3 regions of the Paenibacillus sp. J31P190 genome follow, and region 1 is predicted to be linked to each of the others. Evidence: riboswitches for the same ligand, from Rfam matches in the RefSeq annotation. Region 1 holds a riboswitch; each other region holds the start of a gene.

Region 1 (4,609 bases):
GGAGCTGACTTATGGTCAGAAGCACGTGAGCTTCGCGGCTATTCCTGGCATGAAAGACCGGACAATTTTGGTTAGCGGGTTCTCCAAAGCTTTTGCCATGACAGGCTGGCGGATGGGATATGCTTGCGGTCACCAGGAGCTGATTTCGGCGATGACCAAAATTCATCAATATACCGTAATGTGCGCACCGGTCATGGGTCAAGTTGCTGCTCACGAGGCGTTGACGAATGGCATGGAAGAAAAAGATCGGATGATCGAGTCCTATAACCAGCGCAGACGTCTAATTGTAAAAGGATTCCGAGATATTGGTCTCGAATGCCATGAGCCTCAAGGCGCTTTCTATGCATTTCCAAGTATTGTTGCAACAGGATTAACTTCAGAAGAGTTTGCTCAGCGGCTATTATTTGAGTCAAAGGTTGCTGCCGTGCCTGGAGATGTGTTTGGTTTAGGTGGAGAAGGCTTCTTACGTTGTTCGTATGCCTATAGTGTTTCTCAACTAAATGAAGCATTAGAGAGAATTGGGAATTTTATGAGGAAATTGTAAAGAATAACGTAAATAAATATGTTCATTATTGATGAAAACTGGTATTCTTATAGTAAGGAGGGATGAGCATGGCTTTTTTGGAATATCAACTATCAACCTATCAAAAACATTTTCAAATTCGTGAACAAGATTTCGGACAACGTTGGTTGACCAAGCGTGCGAAGAAGCAAAACTCCCTTACCTTATTAGAAGAAGAGATTCATTCTCTGCGACGCAAGTTAGAACAAATGGTTTTTGATGGGAAAGAAATGACATCTGATTCCGTTGTTGAATTGAGCACAATCCTAGACCAAAAAATAAATGAATATATGCATAATGGGAAAAAAAGTCGGTGAAAACCGACTTTTCTCGCGACTATCGATAGATTCAGATAACAAACGGAGGTACGCTCACAACATGAAAGTGAAATGGCTGTTGGTTATGATGGTGGGGCTTATGGTAATGCTTACGGGTTGCGGCGGGCCAAAGCCGGATGTATCTATATTTATTATGGGTTCTAATGGTTTTCCAAGTGAAGCGGGGGACAAGCTGGAGAGTGGTTTGAAATCCAAGGTGGGCGAGGTTCCTACAGTCAAAGTCAATACATCGCCTATATTCTCTCTGGAAAAAATGATTGTGGAATTGGCCGCAGGAGGCAACGGCATCTTCATTCTTGCCGAAGACCAATTCAAATCACTAAGTAATCAAGCTGGTTTCGTTTCTTTGGATGATACGATCAAACCGGAAGATTATCCGGATGGCGTTATTCAAATAGCTGAAGAGGGCAAGCCTGCTGAAAAGCATCTATATGGTATTCCGCTTGCAGGAAACAAATGGATGAAAGAGCAAGGTTTTGAAGGGAAAGGCTTGGTGGCTTTCATTCCTCAAAATGCTCCGAAGCTGAATGAGTCGAAGCAAGTGCTCAAAGTAATTGCACAAAAGTAACAAGAAGTCTATAATCGACAAATAGATTGATAGTAAAATATGCAGCCATAGGTGCTGGTAAGCTCATTATGAAGAGGTTGCCACTTAAAAGGGAAGCCGGTTGAAGTCCGGCGCGGTCCCGCCACTGTAATCCAGGCATGAGTTGCCAGGAGAGTCAGGATACCTGCCCATGGTGCCGTTTACGACATCCTTCGAGGAAAAGGATCGCGTTAAATCAGGAAGCAATCCCAGGGTTGCTGAGCGCCGCGATTTATCGTCCCCTTTGTTCCTTCGAGAACAAAGGGGCTTTTTTGTTAGGGTCAATCGACATAAATTGTTTAGAGAGAGGGTTTTACAAGATGAAAAGGAATTCAGTAAAAAAAGCATTTATTCTTACAGTAGCTTTAGTAACAGCAATCAGTCTCGCAGCTTGCGGTAAAAAGGAAACGGAGATCTCTAATCCGTCTAAGCTTGGCGGAGAGGGGACGAAAGCTCCTGCTGCAACGACGTCACCATCAACAGCAGCCAAAAAGACGGTTTATCCATTGAAAATAAAGGATGCTACGGGCAAGGAGTTTACATTTGATAAAGCGCCTGAGCGTATTGCATCCGTGTCCCCGGCGGAAACTGAAGCTCTTTTTGCGATTGGGCTTGAGGCTAATATTGTTGGTGTATCTGATTATGATGATTATCCAGAAGCGGCTAAAACAAAACCAAAGCTTGGCAGCATAACAAAACCTAACCAAGAAGCAGTGATCGCATCTAACGCAAATGTTGTGTTTACTGGGGTTTCAATGAAATCCGATACGGTAGAAAATCTGCGTGCTTTGAATATTAACGTGTTTAAAGTGGAGCCGAAAACCTTGGATGATGCCATTGCTAACATTCAAACCTACGGATTGATTACAGATCATCAGGAGCAAGCGGAAAAAGTGGTTGCTAAGATGAAAGCGGACCGTCAAAAGGTTGTCAATGCGGTGAAAGACGTCAAGCAAGAGAACAAGAAAAAGGTATACATTGAATTTGCCCCGGGATGGACAGTGGGCAGTGGCGAATACATGGATGAATTGATCAAGCTTGCTGGCGGGATTAACGTTGCAGGTGACGGTAAAGGCTGGTATCAAATAAGTGAAGAGAAAATTATTCAACAAAACCCAAGTGTGATTCTGTTTGCCAATGGGGTAGTCGATAGTAAGAGCAAGAAACCACTAGATGAAATTATCCGTACACGGAGCGGTTGGGATGCGATTGATGCTGTGAAGAACAAGCAGGTGATTGGCCTCGACCAGAACATGCTCAGTCGTCCCGGTCCAAGAATGACCGATGGACTGCTTGAAATGGCGAAAGGCATTTATCCCGAACTGGTGAAATAAAATGAAAAGAAAATTAATGCTATGGGGAGGAGTAGGGGTTATACTCCTTCTTCTTTCTATTGTGGCGAGCTTGTCGCTGGGCACCGCTAATCTACCTGTACTGCAAATCGCCAGTATTCTCGCCAAGCATATCCCTTGGCTGGGAGATCATATCCATGCCACTTGGCCGCAATCGTCGGAACAAATCATCAATAAAGTACGATTTCCCCGTGTATTACTAGGGATTCTTGTAGGGGCCTCACTCTCAATCGCAGGAGCAGCTTTTCAAGGTGTGCTGCGCAATCCGCTTGCGGATCCTTATGCACTCGGTGTATCCTCGGGGGCTTCTGTAGGAGCCGCATTTTTAATCTATTTTGGACTGGAAGTGGCGTGGTTTGGGCAATGGTCGATCCCTATTGTTGCCTTCGTAACGGGACTTATTTCTTTATTTCTGGTTCTAAAGCTGGCCCAGATCGAAGGGAAGCTGAAGATGGAGACGCTTATTTTATCAGGCGTGGTCATGCAGGCATTTCTAGGGGCAATCGTATCATTCATGGTTTCTATTTCTAAACAAGTCATTAATGAAATTATTTTTTGGCTAATGGGCAGCTTGGCCATGCGCGGTTGGTCGTACACATATATTATTGCACCCTATTTAATTATCGGTTTTGTCGTGCTCCTTAGCTATGCAAGGTCGTTAAATTTACTAGCTTTGGGTGAGCGACAGGCGTCACATCTCGGTGTTAATGTAGAGCGTACGAAGCTGATTGTACTTATTGTAGCTACATTCCTTACTGCCGCTGCGGTATCCGTTGCAGGTGTAATCGGCTTTGTCGGGCTCATCGTGCCGCATTTAGTGCGACTATTAGTAGGTCCGGATTATCGGTTGATTATTCCATTGTCCGCAATTGGTGGCGGCATTTATGTCCTCTGGGCAGATACTCTTGCCCGAACCCTGCTGAGTCCAACCGAAATTCCACTTGGGGTCATCACGGCATTTCTGGGTGCGCCATTTTTTGCTTATTTGCTCCACAAGGATAAGAAAACGTTAAGAGGTTGATCAAGATGATTAAAGTGGAGCACCTTTCCCAAAGCTTTCGGGAACAACAAGTGCTGGAGAACATCAGCTTTGAGATCAAGCAAGGTGAATTTTTTGGCATTATTGGGCCAAACGGTAGCGGTAAGTCAACGCTACTCCGTCTAATATCAGGGATTGATCCTGTTAAAAACGGAAGTGTTGACCTCGATGGCCGATTAGTATCTTCTTACTCACGGAAAGAGCTGGCTAGATGGCTTGCTGTCCTCCAGCAGGATGCTTTGCCTCCAGTAGGCTTTACGGTCCGTGAAGTGGTGGAAATGGGCAGATATCCTTTTCAGAATTGGCTTGGTGAGGAGTCGGCTGATGCGGAAGGTTTAATTGATGGGATTGTTCGGAAGCTGCACTTAGAACCGCTGATTGATCGAACAATCGAGCGCCTCAGCGGCGGTGAACGGCAGCGTGTCGCGCTTGCTAAAGTGATGGCGCAGCAGCCAAGGCTGCTTGTGCTGGATGAACCAACTACGTTCCTGGATATCGGATATCAAGTACAGATGATGGACTACATTAAGGAATGGCAGAGAGAATCCGAGTTGACGGTTGTGGCTGTCCTGCATGACTTGAATTTGGCTGCGCAGTACTGCACGCGATTAATGGTTGTACATAATGGCGAGCTTGCAGCGATAGGAACACCTGATGAAATCATTACCAGCAGATTAATCAGCGAAGTTTATGGAACTGAACCGATTGTCCTGCAGCACCCTGTTAACGATG
Region 2 (4,609 bases), on a different contig from region 1:
AAGTCCGACGGCCATACTCATACGATCCTTTCGATCTAGAAGTGTCGGCATGAACCGGGTAATGTTTAAGTAAGACATTTCCCGCATACGGTTTTGCTGCTGCGTTTCCCCAGCTAACCGCGGCACTTCGCTGAGCGCTTGCTGGTATCGATTATTGACATACTCGACTGGTTTGATCCAATCAACAAGATCCGGAGCCAGCAGGTCGACGCGATTGTTAAGTTTTAAAGACCAAGGGAACGTATTTGCTGCCAAAGCTTCATCGTTGTGGAACCAAGGGTATCCACCGAATATTTCGTCAGCTGCTTCGCCGGAAATGGCAACCGTCGCTTCTTTTTTGATCTCACGGCAAAATAAATAAAGAGACCCATCAACATCAGCCATCCCTGGGGTATCGCGGGCAAATACGGCTGTTTTCAGAGATTCCACAAGCTCGGGTGTGTCGAATTCAATATAGTGATGCTCGGTTCCTAGATGCTCTGTCATCCGTTTAATCCAAGGTGCATCTGAATTTGGCTGAAATATGTTGGCTTTAAAATGCTTGTCATTATCTTTGTAATCAACGGAAAAAGTATGCAGAGCGCCTTGCCCGCTTTCCTTGTAATGAGCAGAGGCAAGTGCAGTAAGTGCACTAGAATCCAGACCACCCGATAGAAGGGTACAAATAGGTACATCAGACACAAGTTGACGCTGGGATGTGTCTCTAAGCAGTTGTTGAACTTGCAATGCCGTAGCAGCGATATCGTCGGAGTGCTGGTGGCTTTCGAGCTTCCAGTACGTACGGATGGATAAGCCATTGCGGTCAAATACAGCGCATTGTCCTGGTTTGAGCTCTGACATGTTGCGATAAATGCCATGACCCGGTGTGCGAGCCGGACCTACTGCGAAAATTTCGGCCAAGCCTTCAGCACCAACCTCTGCTTCAAAGTCGGGGTGCGCGAGTATGGCTTTCGGCTCAGAGCCGAATAGAAGCACACTATTTTGATGAGAATAAAAAAGCGGCTTTACGCCAAGCCGGTCTCTGACCAAATAGAGGGATTGTTCTTGATCATTCCAGGCCGCGAAAGCGAAAATACCATTCAGTCGATCTACACAAGCTCTACCCCACTCAATAAAGGCAACGAGCAGCACCTCTGTATCACAGGTTGTGCGGAAATGATGTCCACGAAGTTCGAGCTCCTTTTTGAGTTCAGGGGCGTTATAGAGTTCGCCATTATATACGATCGTATACGTGTAGTCTCCTTGTTTCCGTACCATGGGCTGAGCGCCGTTTTCCGGATCCATTACACTAAGACGTCGATGGCCGAGGGCACAATGCTGTGAAATCCATGTACCAGAAGCATCAGGTCCACGCAAATGGAGCGTTTCCGTCATATTTTCTAGAATGGACGGGTACCCGGTCAAGTCTTTCCGCCAATCTATCCAACCCGTTATTCCGCACATAGACGTTCCTTCCTTTCTTTATAAAGAGAGCATGATGATAAAAGGTATGCAAACTGAAGGTAGATAATGTCTGTCCAGAAGTGGATGGGCGCAGTCAACCGGACGGATTTTGTGTTTTGTTGACAGGCCTGATACAATAAACCCAATTCTTACTTACTAAAGGACAAAGGTGATGACAATGAAAAAGAAACACTCTAAAGCACAAATTGATTATTTGGCCTCAAGAGAACATTTTTTGCAAATCAGTAACCAAGCGGATAAACGAATTGCGGAATTAAAAGAAGAAGGTAAAGAAGTAGGGCAAGCAGAAATGGAAGAAATTATTGAGCGTGTCGGCTTGCACCGTGCTTACAACGAACTTACCCAAGCGGAGAATGTCTTGATTAACTGGACACAAACGGCTATTAAAACAGAGCCGGAATTTATTCAAAACCGCACTAATTTTGAGGAACTCTACGAAAAAGTCAAAACAGATGCAGAAGCAAGAGGCGCGATTCTTAATCTTGCCATGCGTTTAAATTTAGAGCTTGTGTGACATTCTAAAGAGGTAGTGCCATTCTTTCTTCAGGAGGCGAATGCTCATGGATAGTCATTTCATTAGCAAGCTGCACGACAAGCAGAGGAAAGCCGCGAAGAATTTCAGGACCCAAGGTGACGGTCAGCCAGGCAGTAATTTGCCGCACAAGAAGCACTAAAGTCTAATGGCACCATCAAGAGCCTGTAGGGAGATTTCCTTACAGGCTTTTGCTTTTATTATCGATTTGCCTTCGTCCGTTATGGGTATTATATACAGCATATTTGAGGTTGTATCTCACCATACTAATCAAGTGATCATTATTTCAACTCATAGGAGGATTCCCAACATGAGCAAAAAGAAAAGTAAAAGTATGGATCAAAGGATACAGAGCACAATCGATCATTCGAAGCAATCTTCTCGCATTCAGTCGAATCTAGATTCAACAGAGCCTGGACATCACCAACCGAATCGTCCTTCCGTTTAAACGAGTGATTTGAAATCGTAAATACAGCTTCGATGAAGTCCCTACCATTTGTTGGGGGCTTTTTCCTTGTATATAGATAGACTTATGAGGTATGATGATTGAGTTTAAAAGATTTGCATAAGCTCGAACAATTTCAATTCGAAATAGGTGCTTACAATCCGCTTTCCAAGCGAGAGTAAGCTTAAAAGGGAAGATCGGTTAGAAGCCGACGCGGTCCCGCCACTGTAACAGAGGAGTCAACGTCTCTATGCCACTGATCGACCGATTGGGAAGGCTGACGTTTGATGAAGATCCTGAAGCCAGGAGACCTGCCTATTTCAGCAGCACAGTTTATATACCTACGGGAGATAGGGAGGTGTTCTTATGAGTACGTGGGATCTATCAACAGTCCAACATCATGTACTTATCTGTAACGGGGGATCTTGCCTGAAAAATTCAGGAGATGAAACAACGCTAGCCATTCGAGATGAAATTTCGAAGCACGGAGCCGAGCATCTTATACATACCACTCGGACTAGATGTAATGGCCGCTGTCAGGATGCAGGTGTTGTTACGGTGTATCCGCAAGGGATTTGGTACAAGGAAATGACACCAGAGACTGGGAGAAGGCTTGTTCGAGAGCATTTACTGGAGGGTAAACCACTCCAAGAACATATGATTTATAGCTTTGAGGAACGCTTTGTGCCAACCGGAAAAGGAAATAAGGGCATTAGTCGCGTTCAAAATCAATAACCAGATAATGATAGTTGTAAAGGGGGCTATCCCAAAAGGTTTATAAACCTTTTGGGATTTCTACCTTAAAGTACGCAACCATAAGGACTTCTGCCAATAGGTGGAGGTCCTTTTTGGTCAGAATTAATAGGTTTCAGGTAAGGGGTAAGCAAAGCGTACCCCTTACCTATTCGGACGCTCCAGAATAAGGGACTGTCTCAAAAGCCAATTTATGATTTTTGAGCACCCACTAAGAGTCGAATTTCATAAATAAATGAAGCTCCATCTCGCACTGTACTAGTGGAATTGGAGGTTCTTTTGTGTAATATTTGGGACGTTCTCTATCATTGCGAATACTTTTGAGACAGCCCCATTTTCCATACTCGGGAGTGAATCCATCCCCCCCAAGTCTGCGCTTGGGGACCCGTTTAACGCGGTTCGATACGGACAATAGGGCAACTTAAGCTGCTTATTTGTTCGAATAGCTCTTGTTATGGATACTTAAGCAAGCTATGTTTGCTTATTGATCGCTAATGCGCCCAGAATGTCATGCTTTTGCAGAACATTAGCACGATCTGTGGTCTTATCTCACGAGATACCTCGATAGTTAGAAGGAATTAGCACACCTAACTTGCCTATTCATTTCTATCGCAATGTAGATATTTTAAATGACCCAGCCGCAGTCTAGGTTTGTACTCGAGATAGATATGGATATGTTTCACATGCCAAATCGGCTATAAAGAACCTCCATCTCCCACTGTGCTAGTGGAATTGGAGGTTCCTTTGCGTAAAATTCGGGACGTTCTCAATCATGCGAACACTTTTGAGACAGCCCCAGGATGGCCTACTGAGAAGTCAATTTCCGACTTCTCAGACTCTGTCGGCTCGTCGAGCTCTCACTGAAAGTGCGGTTTTCGCGCTTATTGGTTCGGACGCTCCAGAATAAGCGCGTTTTCCGCGCTTATTCTGGGCGGACACGCAGGATGGCCTACTGAGAAGTCGATTTTCAGCTTCTCAGACTCTGTCGGCTCGGCAAGCTCTCGTAGTGAAAGAGCTAAAAATTGAATCAGCGGAACGAGAGAGCCTACCATTGATAGATGGATGTATGTATACATGAAGAGGCTGTCCCTCTAATCACAGTTGGGACAGCCTCTTTTTAACTCTATTTATATTCGTTAATGATAATTATAAATAGACCTTTTGTAATAATGTTTTAAAATCACTCACATTCTTAGGTGCTGAGATTCCCTGACGATTAGCTTCGGGCAATGCTTCCCACAGATCTAGCAGCATGGGCCTATCAAGACCAAGACCAATAATAGCCTTGCTATCTTTGAATATGTCATCTGGCGTTCCTTCCATGACGCACTGTCCTTGATCCATCACGAGAATCCAATCAGCCCATGAGTAGGCTAGGTTCATATCATGTGTGGCCATGACTAACGTGATTCCGC
Region 3 (4,609 bases), on a different contig from region 1:
AACACGCTTGTCAGCATCTTCTCTCATTTGTTCTTTCAGCACGCTCTCGTTTTGACCGGAGAACTGGAAGTAGATCTCAAGCGTCATGCCTTGGGAGCGAAGACGTCTTTCGAATTCCTTCACCATAACATCTAGCTCTGCTTCTACCATGGAAGCTGGAATTTCAACTTCAGCATTTGCTGCAGCTTTTTCAACAACAGCTGTTTCCAGAGCAGCTTCTGAATCTTTTTCTTTGCGCTCTTGAAGACGTTTTTTCAGTTCTTCTTTGTACTCTACAAGTGTATCGTACTCGCTCACATCTTTAGCAAACTCATCATCAAGCTCTGGCAAGTTTTTGCGTTTAATGTCGTGAATTTTCACTTTAAACACAGCTGCTTTGCCTTTCAAATCTTCGGAGTGGTAGTTTTCAGGGAAGCTAACGTTAACTTCTTTCTCTTCGCCTTTACCAAGACCTACGAGTTGCTCTTCGAAACCTGGAATGAAGGAGTTGGAACCAAGCTCAAGGGAGTATTTCTCCGCTTTACCGCCTTCGAACGCTTCTCCATCAACGAATCCTTCGAAATCAAGGACAACGACGTCACCATTTGCTGCTTGTCCTTCTTCAAGTACAACCAATTCAGCATGACGTTGTTGCAAACGTGTAAGCTCTTCAGTCAATTCATCATCCGTAACTTCTGCGCTTACCGCTTCAACTTCGATACCTTTGTATTCGCCAAGAGTTACTTCAGGCTTAACAGTTACTTTAGCTTTGAACTTCAGTACTTGTCCTTTGCCGAATTGCTCAACGTCTACTTCAGGACGATCAACAGGCTCGATTTTAACTTCTTCAATCGCTTCCACATAAACTTCAGGCAAAATGATATCTAAAGCATCTTGATACAAGCTTTCTACACCAAATTTAGCTTCAAAGATAGAACGAGGTACTTTCCCTTTACGGAATCCTGGAACATTCACTTTCGCGGATACCTTTTTAAATGCTTTATCCAAAGCATCTGCTACGCGCTCTGCGCCAACTTCCACTTCAAGAACGCCTACGTTCTTCTCTATTTTTTCCCAACTTGCTTTCATTTTATGCTTTCCCCTCCAAAAATGTACGATGACATATTTTCACGTTACGCTCATTACAACCATTCTATTATACCATATAAGATTTTCATTTCAAGGCAGCCTTTCTTGCCTTATGATGGGTCCGGATTAAACTGCTTCACAAACGCTTGCAGCACAAGGTTAGCTCGCTTCCACTGAAGCTTCATGGAATCAACAATCCCGTAATTATCTAGTAATTCTTCACGATTCACCGAGCCAAACAATTTCTCTTGAAGAATCGCATGAAGTGCAGATGCCCACACATCAACAGCGCCTTCTTCCGCTTTCTGAAGATCGGTATAGATCGATGTCCCATAAGCATAGGCTAGAAATTCCTGCCAGGTCTGCTTGGCAAAATAGACAAAATCAGGTTGGCTTATTTCACTAATGTCCCCGACTCTGCGAATCATATCACGAATGCGTGATGGAAAATCCTCCGGGCACAGCGGTGTCTCTTCGATCTCGACAAGGATCTTTTCCCCATTCTTAGGAAACTCAATAAATCCTCGCTCACCCATCTGTTTAAGCGCCTGCAAAGCTTTAAACTGAATGTGAGGGTGCCGCGGCTTCTCACATAGCCACTCTTTTACACGGTCGCTCACGTCAGATTGATCAATGAACGCCAATTGTTCAAGGGAATTGACTTGCTGCTCCAACGTACCTTCTCTTAGCATATCCAGAAGTTTAAGCGCAAAGGCGCCATCATCGGCCGTCTTATCTTGTATGTACTGCCGTAATAGATCCGTTTCTTCTTCTGGATCATCTTCCAATGGAGACGTAATAGGAAACATGGTTTCTGGATACATGGTATACAGCCAATTCCTCAGAGCTTCCCATTGTTCAGTTTTGTGTTGGTCTACTGTCGGAAATTGCAGTAGAAAGGTTAGCAATTGGAGCGCATCACTATACTGCTCTGTTTTTAGGAACCGAGTAAGTTCCTCTTCGTAATATTGCTCTGTTTTCGGAAAAAGAATTAAGTTATTGATGGATGGGTCTGTTATGATGATCACCTCAGAAATCTTCTCGCTGGTGACAGTTTACTTGATTGTCCAAGTGATTGCAAAATAAATATATAAAATAGGGTTGACTTCACTTTAAACTATATGATAATATAACTCTTGCTTCGCTAAACGGATCACATCCGCAAGGTAAGAAGAGGTCTATGTCTCAGTAGCTCAGCTGGATAGAGCACACGCCTTCTAAGCGTGCGGTCGGGGGTTCGAATCCCTCCTGGGACGTTCATGCACGGCAAAGGATCGCGAGAAATCGCGATCCTTTTTTTGTTTATCTACATTTGCTAAAAAATAAAATTTCGCTATGCTACGAATCTTTCATATTGTGTTATACTCTTTTCAATTACATATTTTTTCGAATAAATGAGGTGCCTTTGCGTAGCAAGCAAGGGGTAACAGGGAATCGGGTGCAAATCCCGAGCGGTCCCGCCACTGTATTCGGGGAGTTTCTTTCTATCATGTCACTTGATGAAAATTCAGGGAAGGCTGAAAGAATACAATGATCCGAGAGCCAGGAGACCTACCTTCATTTATGCACCCAGAAACCTTCGCGGAAAGGAGCGGTGTACGTCAAGTCTTTCGACATCTAGCTTATAGTTGTCGTTTATTCGTACGTACCCACGGCCAATCCATCAGGATTGGTCTTTTTTGTTCGTACTCAAACTTTAAATTAGGAGGAATTAAAAAACATGCAAACAAAGACACAAAAGACCAAGATAACTAGCTTCTTACTAGTGGTTATAGGGTTAGCCCTCTATCTATTCATTAATGAACCGCAAACCGTCTACGGCATGCACATTATGGAAGGATTTCTCCCTGTAGGTTGGGCTATATTTTGGTGGGCAGCCTTCCTTCCGTTCTTCTTTCTAGGTGTTAGAGCGCTTATCAAAATTACGAAAGAACATCCAGAGCTCAAAATTATGCTTGGCCTTGCTGGCGCATTCACCTTCGTACTGTCGGCATTGAAGATCCCTTCTGTAACCGGAAGCAGCTCTCACCCAACAGGTACAGGTTTAGGAGCCGTAATGTTCGGACCGCTCCCTATGAGCGTCCTAGGATCGATTGTTTTGTTATTTCAAGCGGTTTTACTTGCTCATGGAGGACTTACTACACTCGGGGCAAATGCTTTCTCCATGGCCCTCTCCGGTCCAATAGTTGGTTACTTCATATATAAGTCCATGATGAAAACAACCGGCAAACAAAAATGGTCGATATTTTTGGCAGCTGCTCTTGCCGACTTATCCACATACATTGTTACTTCTGTCCAATTAGCTCTTGCATTCCCAGCTGAACAAGGTGGATTTATAGCATCCTTTTTGAAATTCGGCGGTATTTTTGCCATTACACAAATTCCTCTTGCCATTAGTGAAGGTATTTTAACCGTATTAATATGGAATTGGTTACAATCTTACAGCCCAAAAGAGCTATCCATTCTACAACATAAAATGAAAGGAGCTTCTGAGCTATGAAAACTCGTACTATGAACACCCTGATGTTAATTGCCGTTGTATTATTGGCAGTCTTACCCCTTATTTTCGCAAAAGGCGAATTTGGTGGATCTGATGATGCCGCTGAACAATTAATCCAAAGTATTGAGCCTTCCTATACGCCATGGTTCTCTTCATTATTCGAGCTCCCAGCTGAGACGGAAAGTATGCTGTTCGCCTTACAAGCTGCCATCGGGGCTGGCTTCATCGGGTTTGCCTTTGGCTTTTTCAAAGGGAAAGCGTCTAAATCCAAAAACCAATGATGAAATTGATCGATTCTCTCTCCTATAAAAATAACTTACGCCCCCTATCACCGATGTGGAAGTGCGGTTTTGCAGTCACTATGCTGCTGTTTTCTTATTTAACGCACCCGGCGGTGCAGGTAATTATAGCGATTTGGATGGCCCTATGGACAGTAGGCTATGCTCGCGTTCCAATTAAATATTATGTAACTGTCATCGGTGCTGCATGCCTATTTTTTGTAGGTAGTGTACCCGCATTAGTCGTAGAGATCCGTCCTTTGCAAGAAGCCTTGCCTGATATCCATGAGGTGGCGGCATTTACATTTATCGAATGGAAGTTGTCCGTTACTTCAACAGGTCTTTTGCTAATTGGCAAATTATTCGTTCGTATTATAGCGAGCCTAAGCTGCGTGTCCTTTATTATGTTCAGTACACCTTTTTCCGAATTGCTGCAAGTTTTACAAAAAGTTCGTGTCCCCAAGCTGGTTCTAGAAATTATGCTTATTATGTATCGATTTCTGTTCATCCTATTTGAAATTGCCAATAACATGTATGTAGCTCAGCAATCTAGAGGCGGTCAGACAGGTTTCCGAAATAGACTAAAGGATACAGCCATTATTATTGTTCAAATGTTTATCAAAACGATGCAGCGGTATAAATCATTGTCAAATGGCCTTGTCTCCCGAGGTTTTACGGATGACATTCACATGGCCCCCTACCGAGCTAACCCTATACCTTTTCGATATAAATTGGAAAGTTATGTAGGGATCACGCTCTTACT

Evidence for each region. A riboswitch is a leader RNA that binds a small molecule or an ion and turns the genes downstream of it on or off. The one in region 1 is predicted to bind cobalamin.
Region 2: another riboswitch for cobalamin. It lies ahead of AC58U0_RS12975 ((2Fe-2S) ferredoxin domain-containing protein); the one in region 1 lies ahead of AC58U0_RS20705 (ABC transporter substrate-binding protein).
Region 3: another riboswitch for cobalamin. It lies ahead of AC58U0_RS12950 (energy-coupling factor ABC transporter permease); the one in region 1 lies ahead of AC58U0_RS20705 (ABC transporter substrate-binding protein).

Annotation. Positions count from the first base shown of each region.
Region 1 is NZ_JCAUAS010000012.1:11,439-16,047, forward strand. Features, by position in the region: gene AC58U0_RS20690 (aminotransferase class I/II-fold pyridoxal phosphate-dependent enzyme) at 1-544, shown strand, start outside; gene AC58U0_RS20695 (aspartyl-phosphate phosphatase Spo0E family protein) at 613-879, shown strand; gene AC58U0_RS20700 (hypothetical protein) at 941-1,468, shown strand; cobalamin riboswitch at 1,501-1,653, shown strand; gene AC58U0_RS20705 (ABC transporter substrate-binding protein) at 1,807-2,820, shown strand; gene AC58U0_RS20710 (FecCD family ABC transporter permease) at 2,822-3,859, shown strand; gene AC58U0_RS20715 (ABC transporter ATP-binding protein) at 3,865-4,609, shown strand, end outside.
Region 2 is NZ_JCAUAS010000005.1:301,160-305,768, reverse strand. Features, by position in the region: gene asnB (asparagine synthase (glutamine-hydrolyzing)) at 1-1,443, opposite strand, end outside; gene AC58U0_RS12990 (hypothetical protein) at 1,622-1,978, shown strand; gene AC58U0_RS12985 (DUF4023 family protein) at 2,025-2,138, shown strand; gene AC58U0_RS12980 (hypothetical protein) at 2,307-2,444, shown strand; cobalamin riboswitch at 2,573-2,774, shown strand; gene AC58U0_RS12975 ((2Fe-2S) ferredoxin domain-containing protein) at 2,808-3,176, shown strand; gene AC58U0_RS12970 (hypothetical protein) at 4,076-4,270, opposite strand; gene AC58U0_RS12965 (energy-coupling factor ABC transporter ATP-binding protein) at 4,341-4,609, opposite strand, start outside.
Region 3 is NZ_JCAUAS010000005.1:295,941-300,549, forward strand. Features, by position in the region: gene tig (trigger factor) at 1-1,068, opposite strand, end outside; gene AC58U0_RS12940 (hypothetical protein) at 1,179-2,096, opposite strand; tRNA gene AC58U0_RS12945 (tRNA-Arg) at 2,251-2,324, shown strand; cobalamin riboswitch at 2,449-2,642, shown strand; gene AC58U0_RS12950 (energy-coupling factor ABC transporter permease) at 2,789-3,568, shown strand; gene AC58U0_RS12955 (energy-coupling factor ABC transporter substrate-binding protein) at 3,565-3,849, shown strand; gene cbiQ (cobalt ECF transporter T component CbiQ) at 3,846-4,609, shown strand, end outside.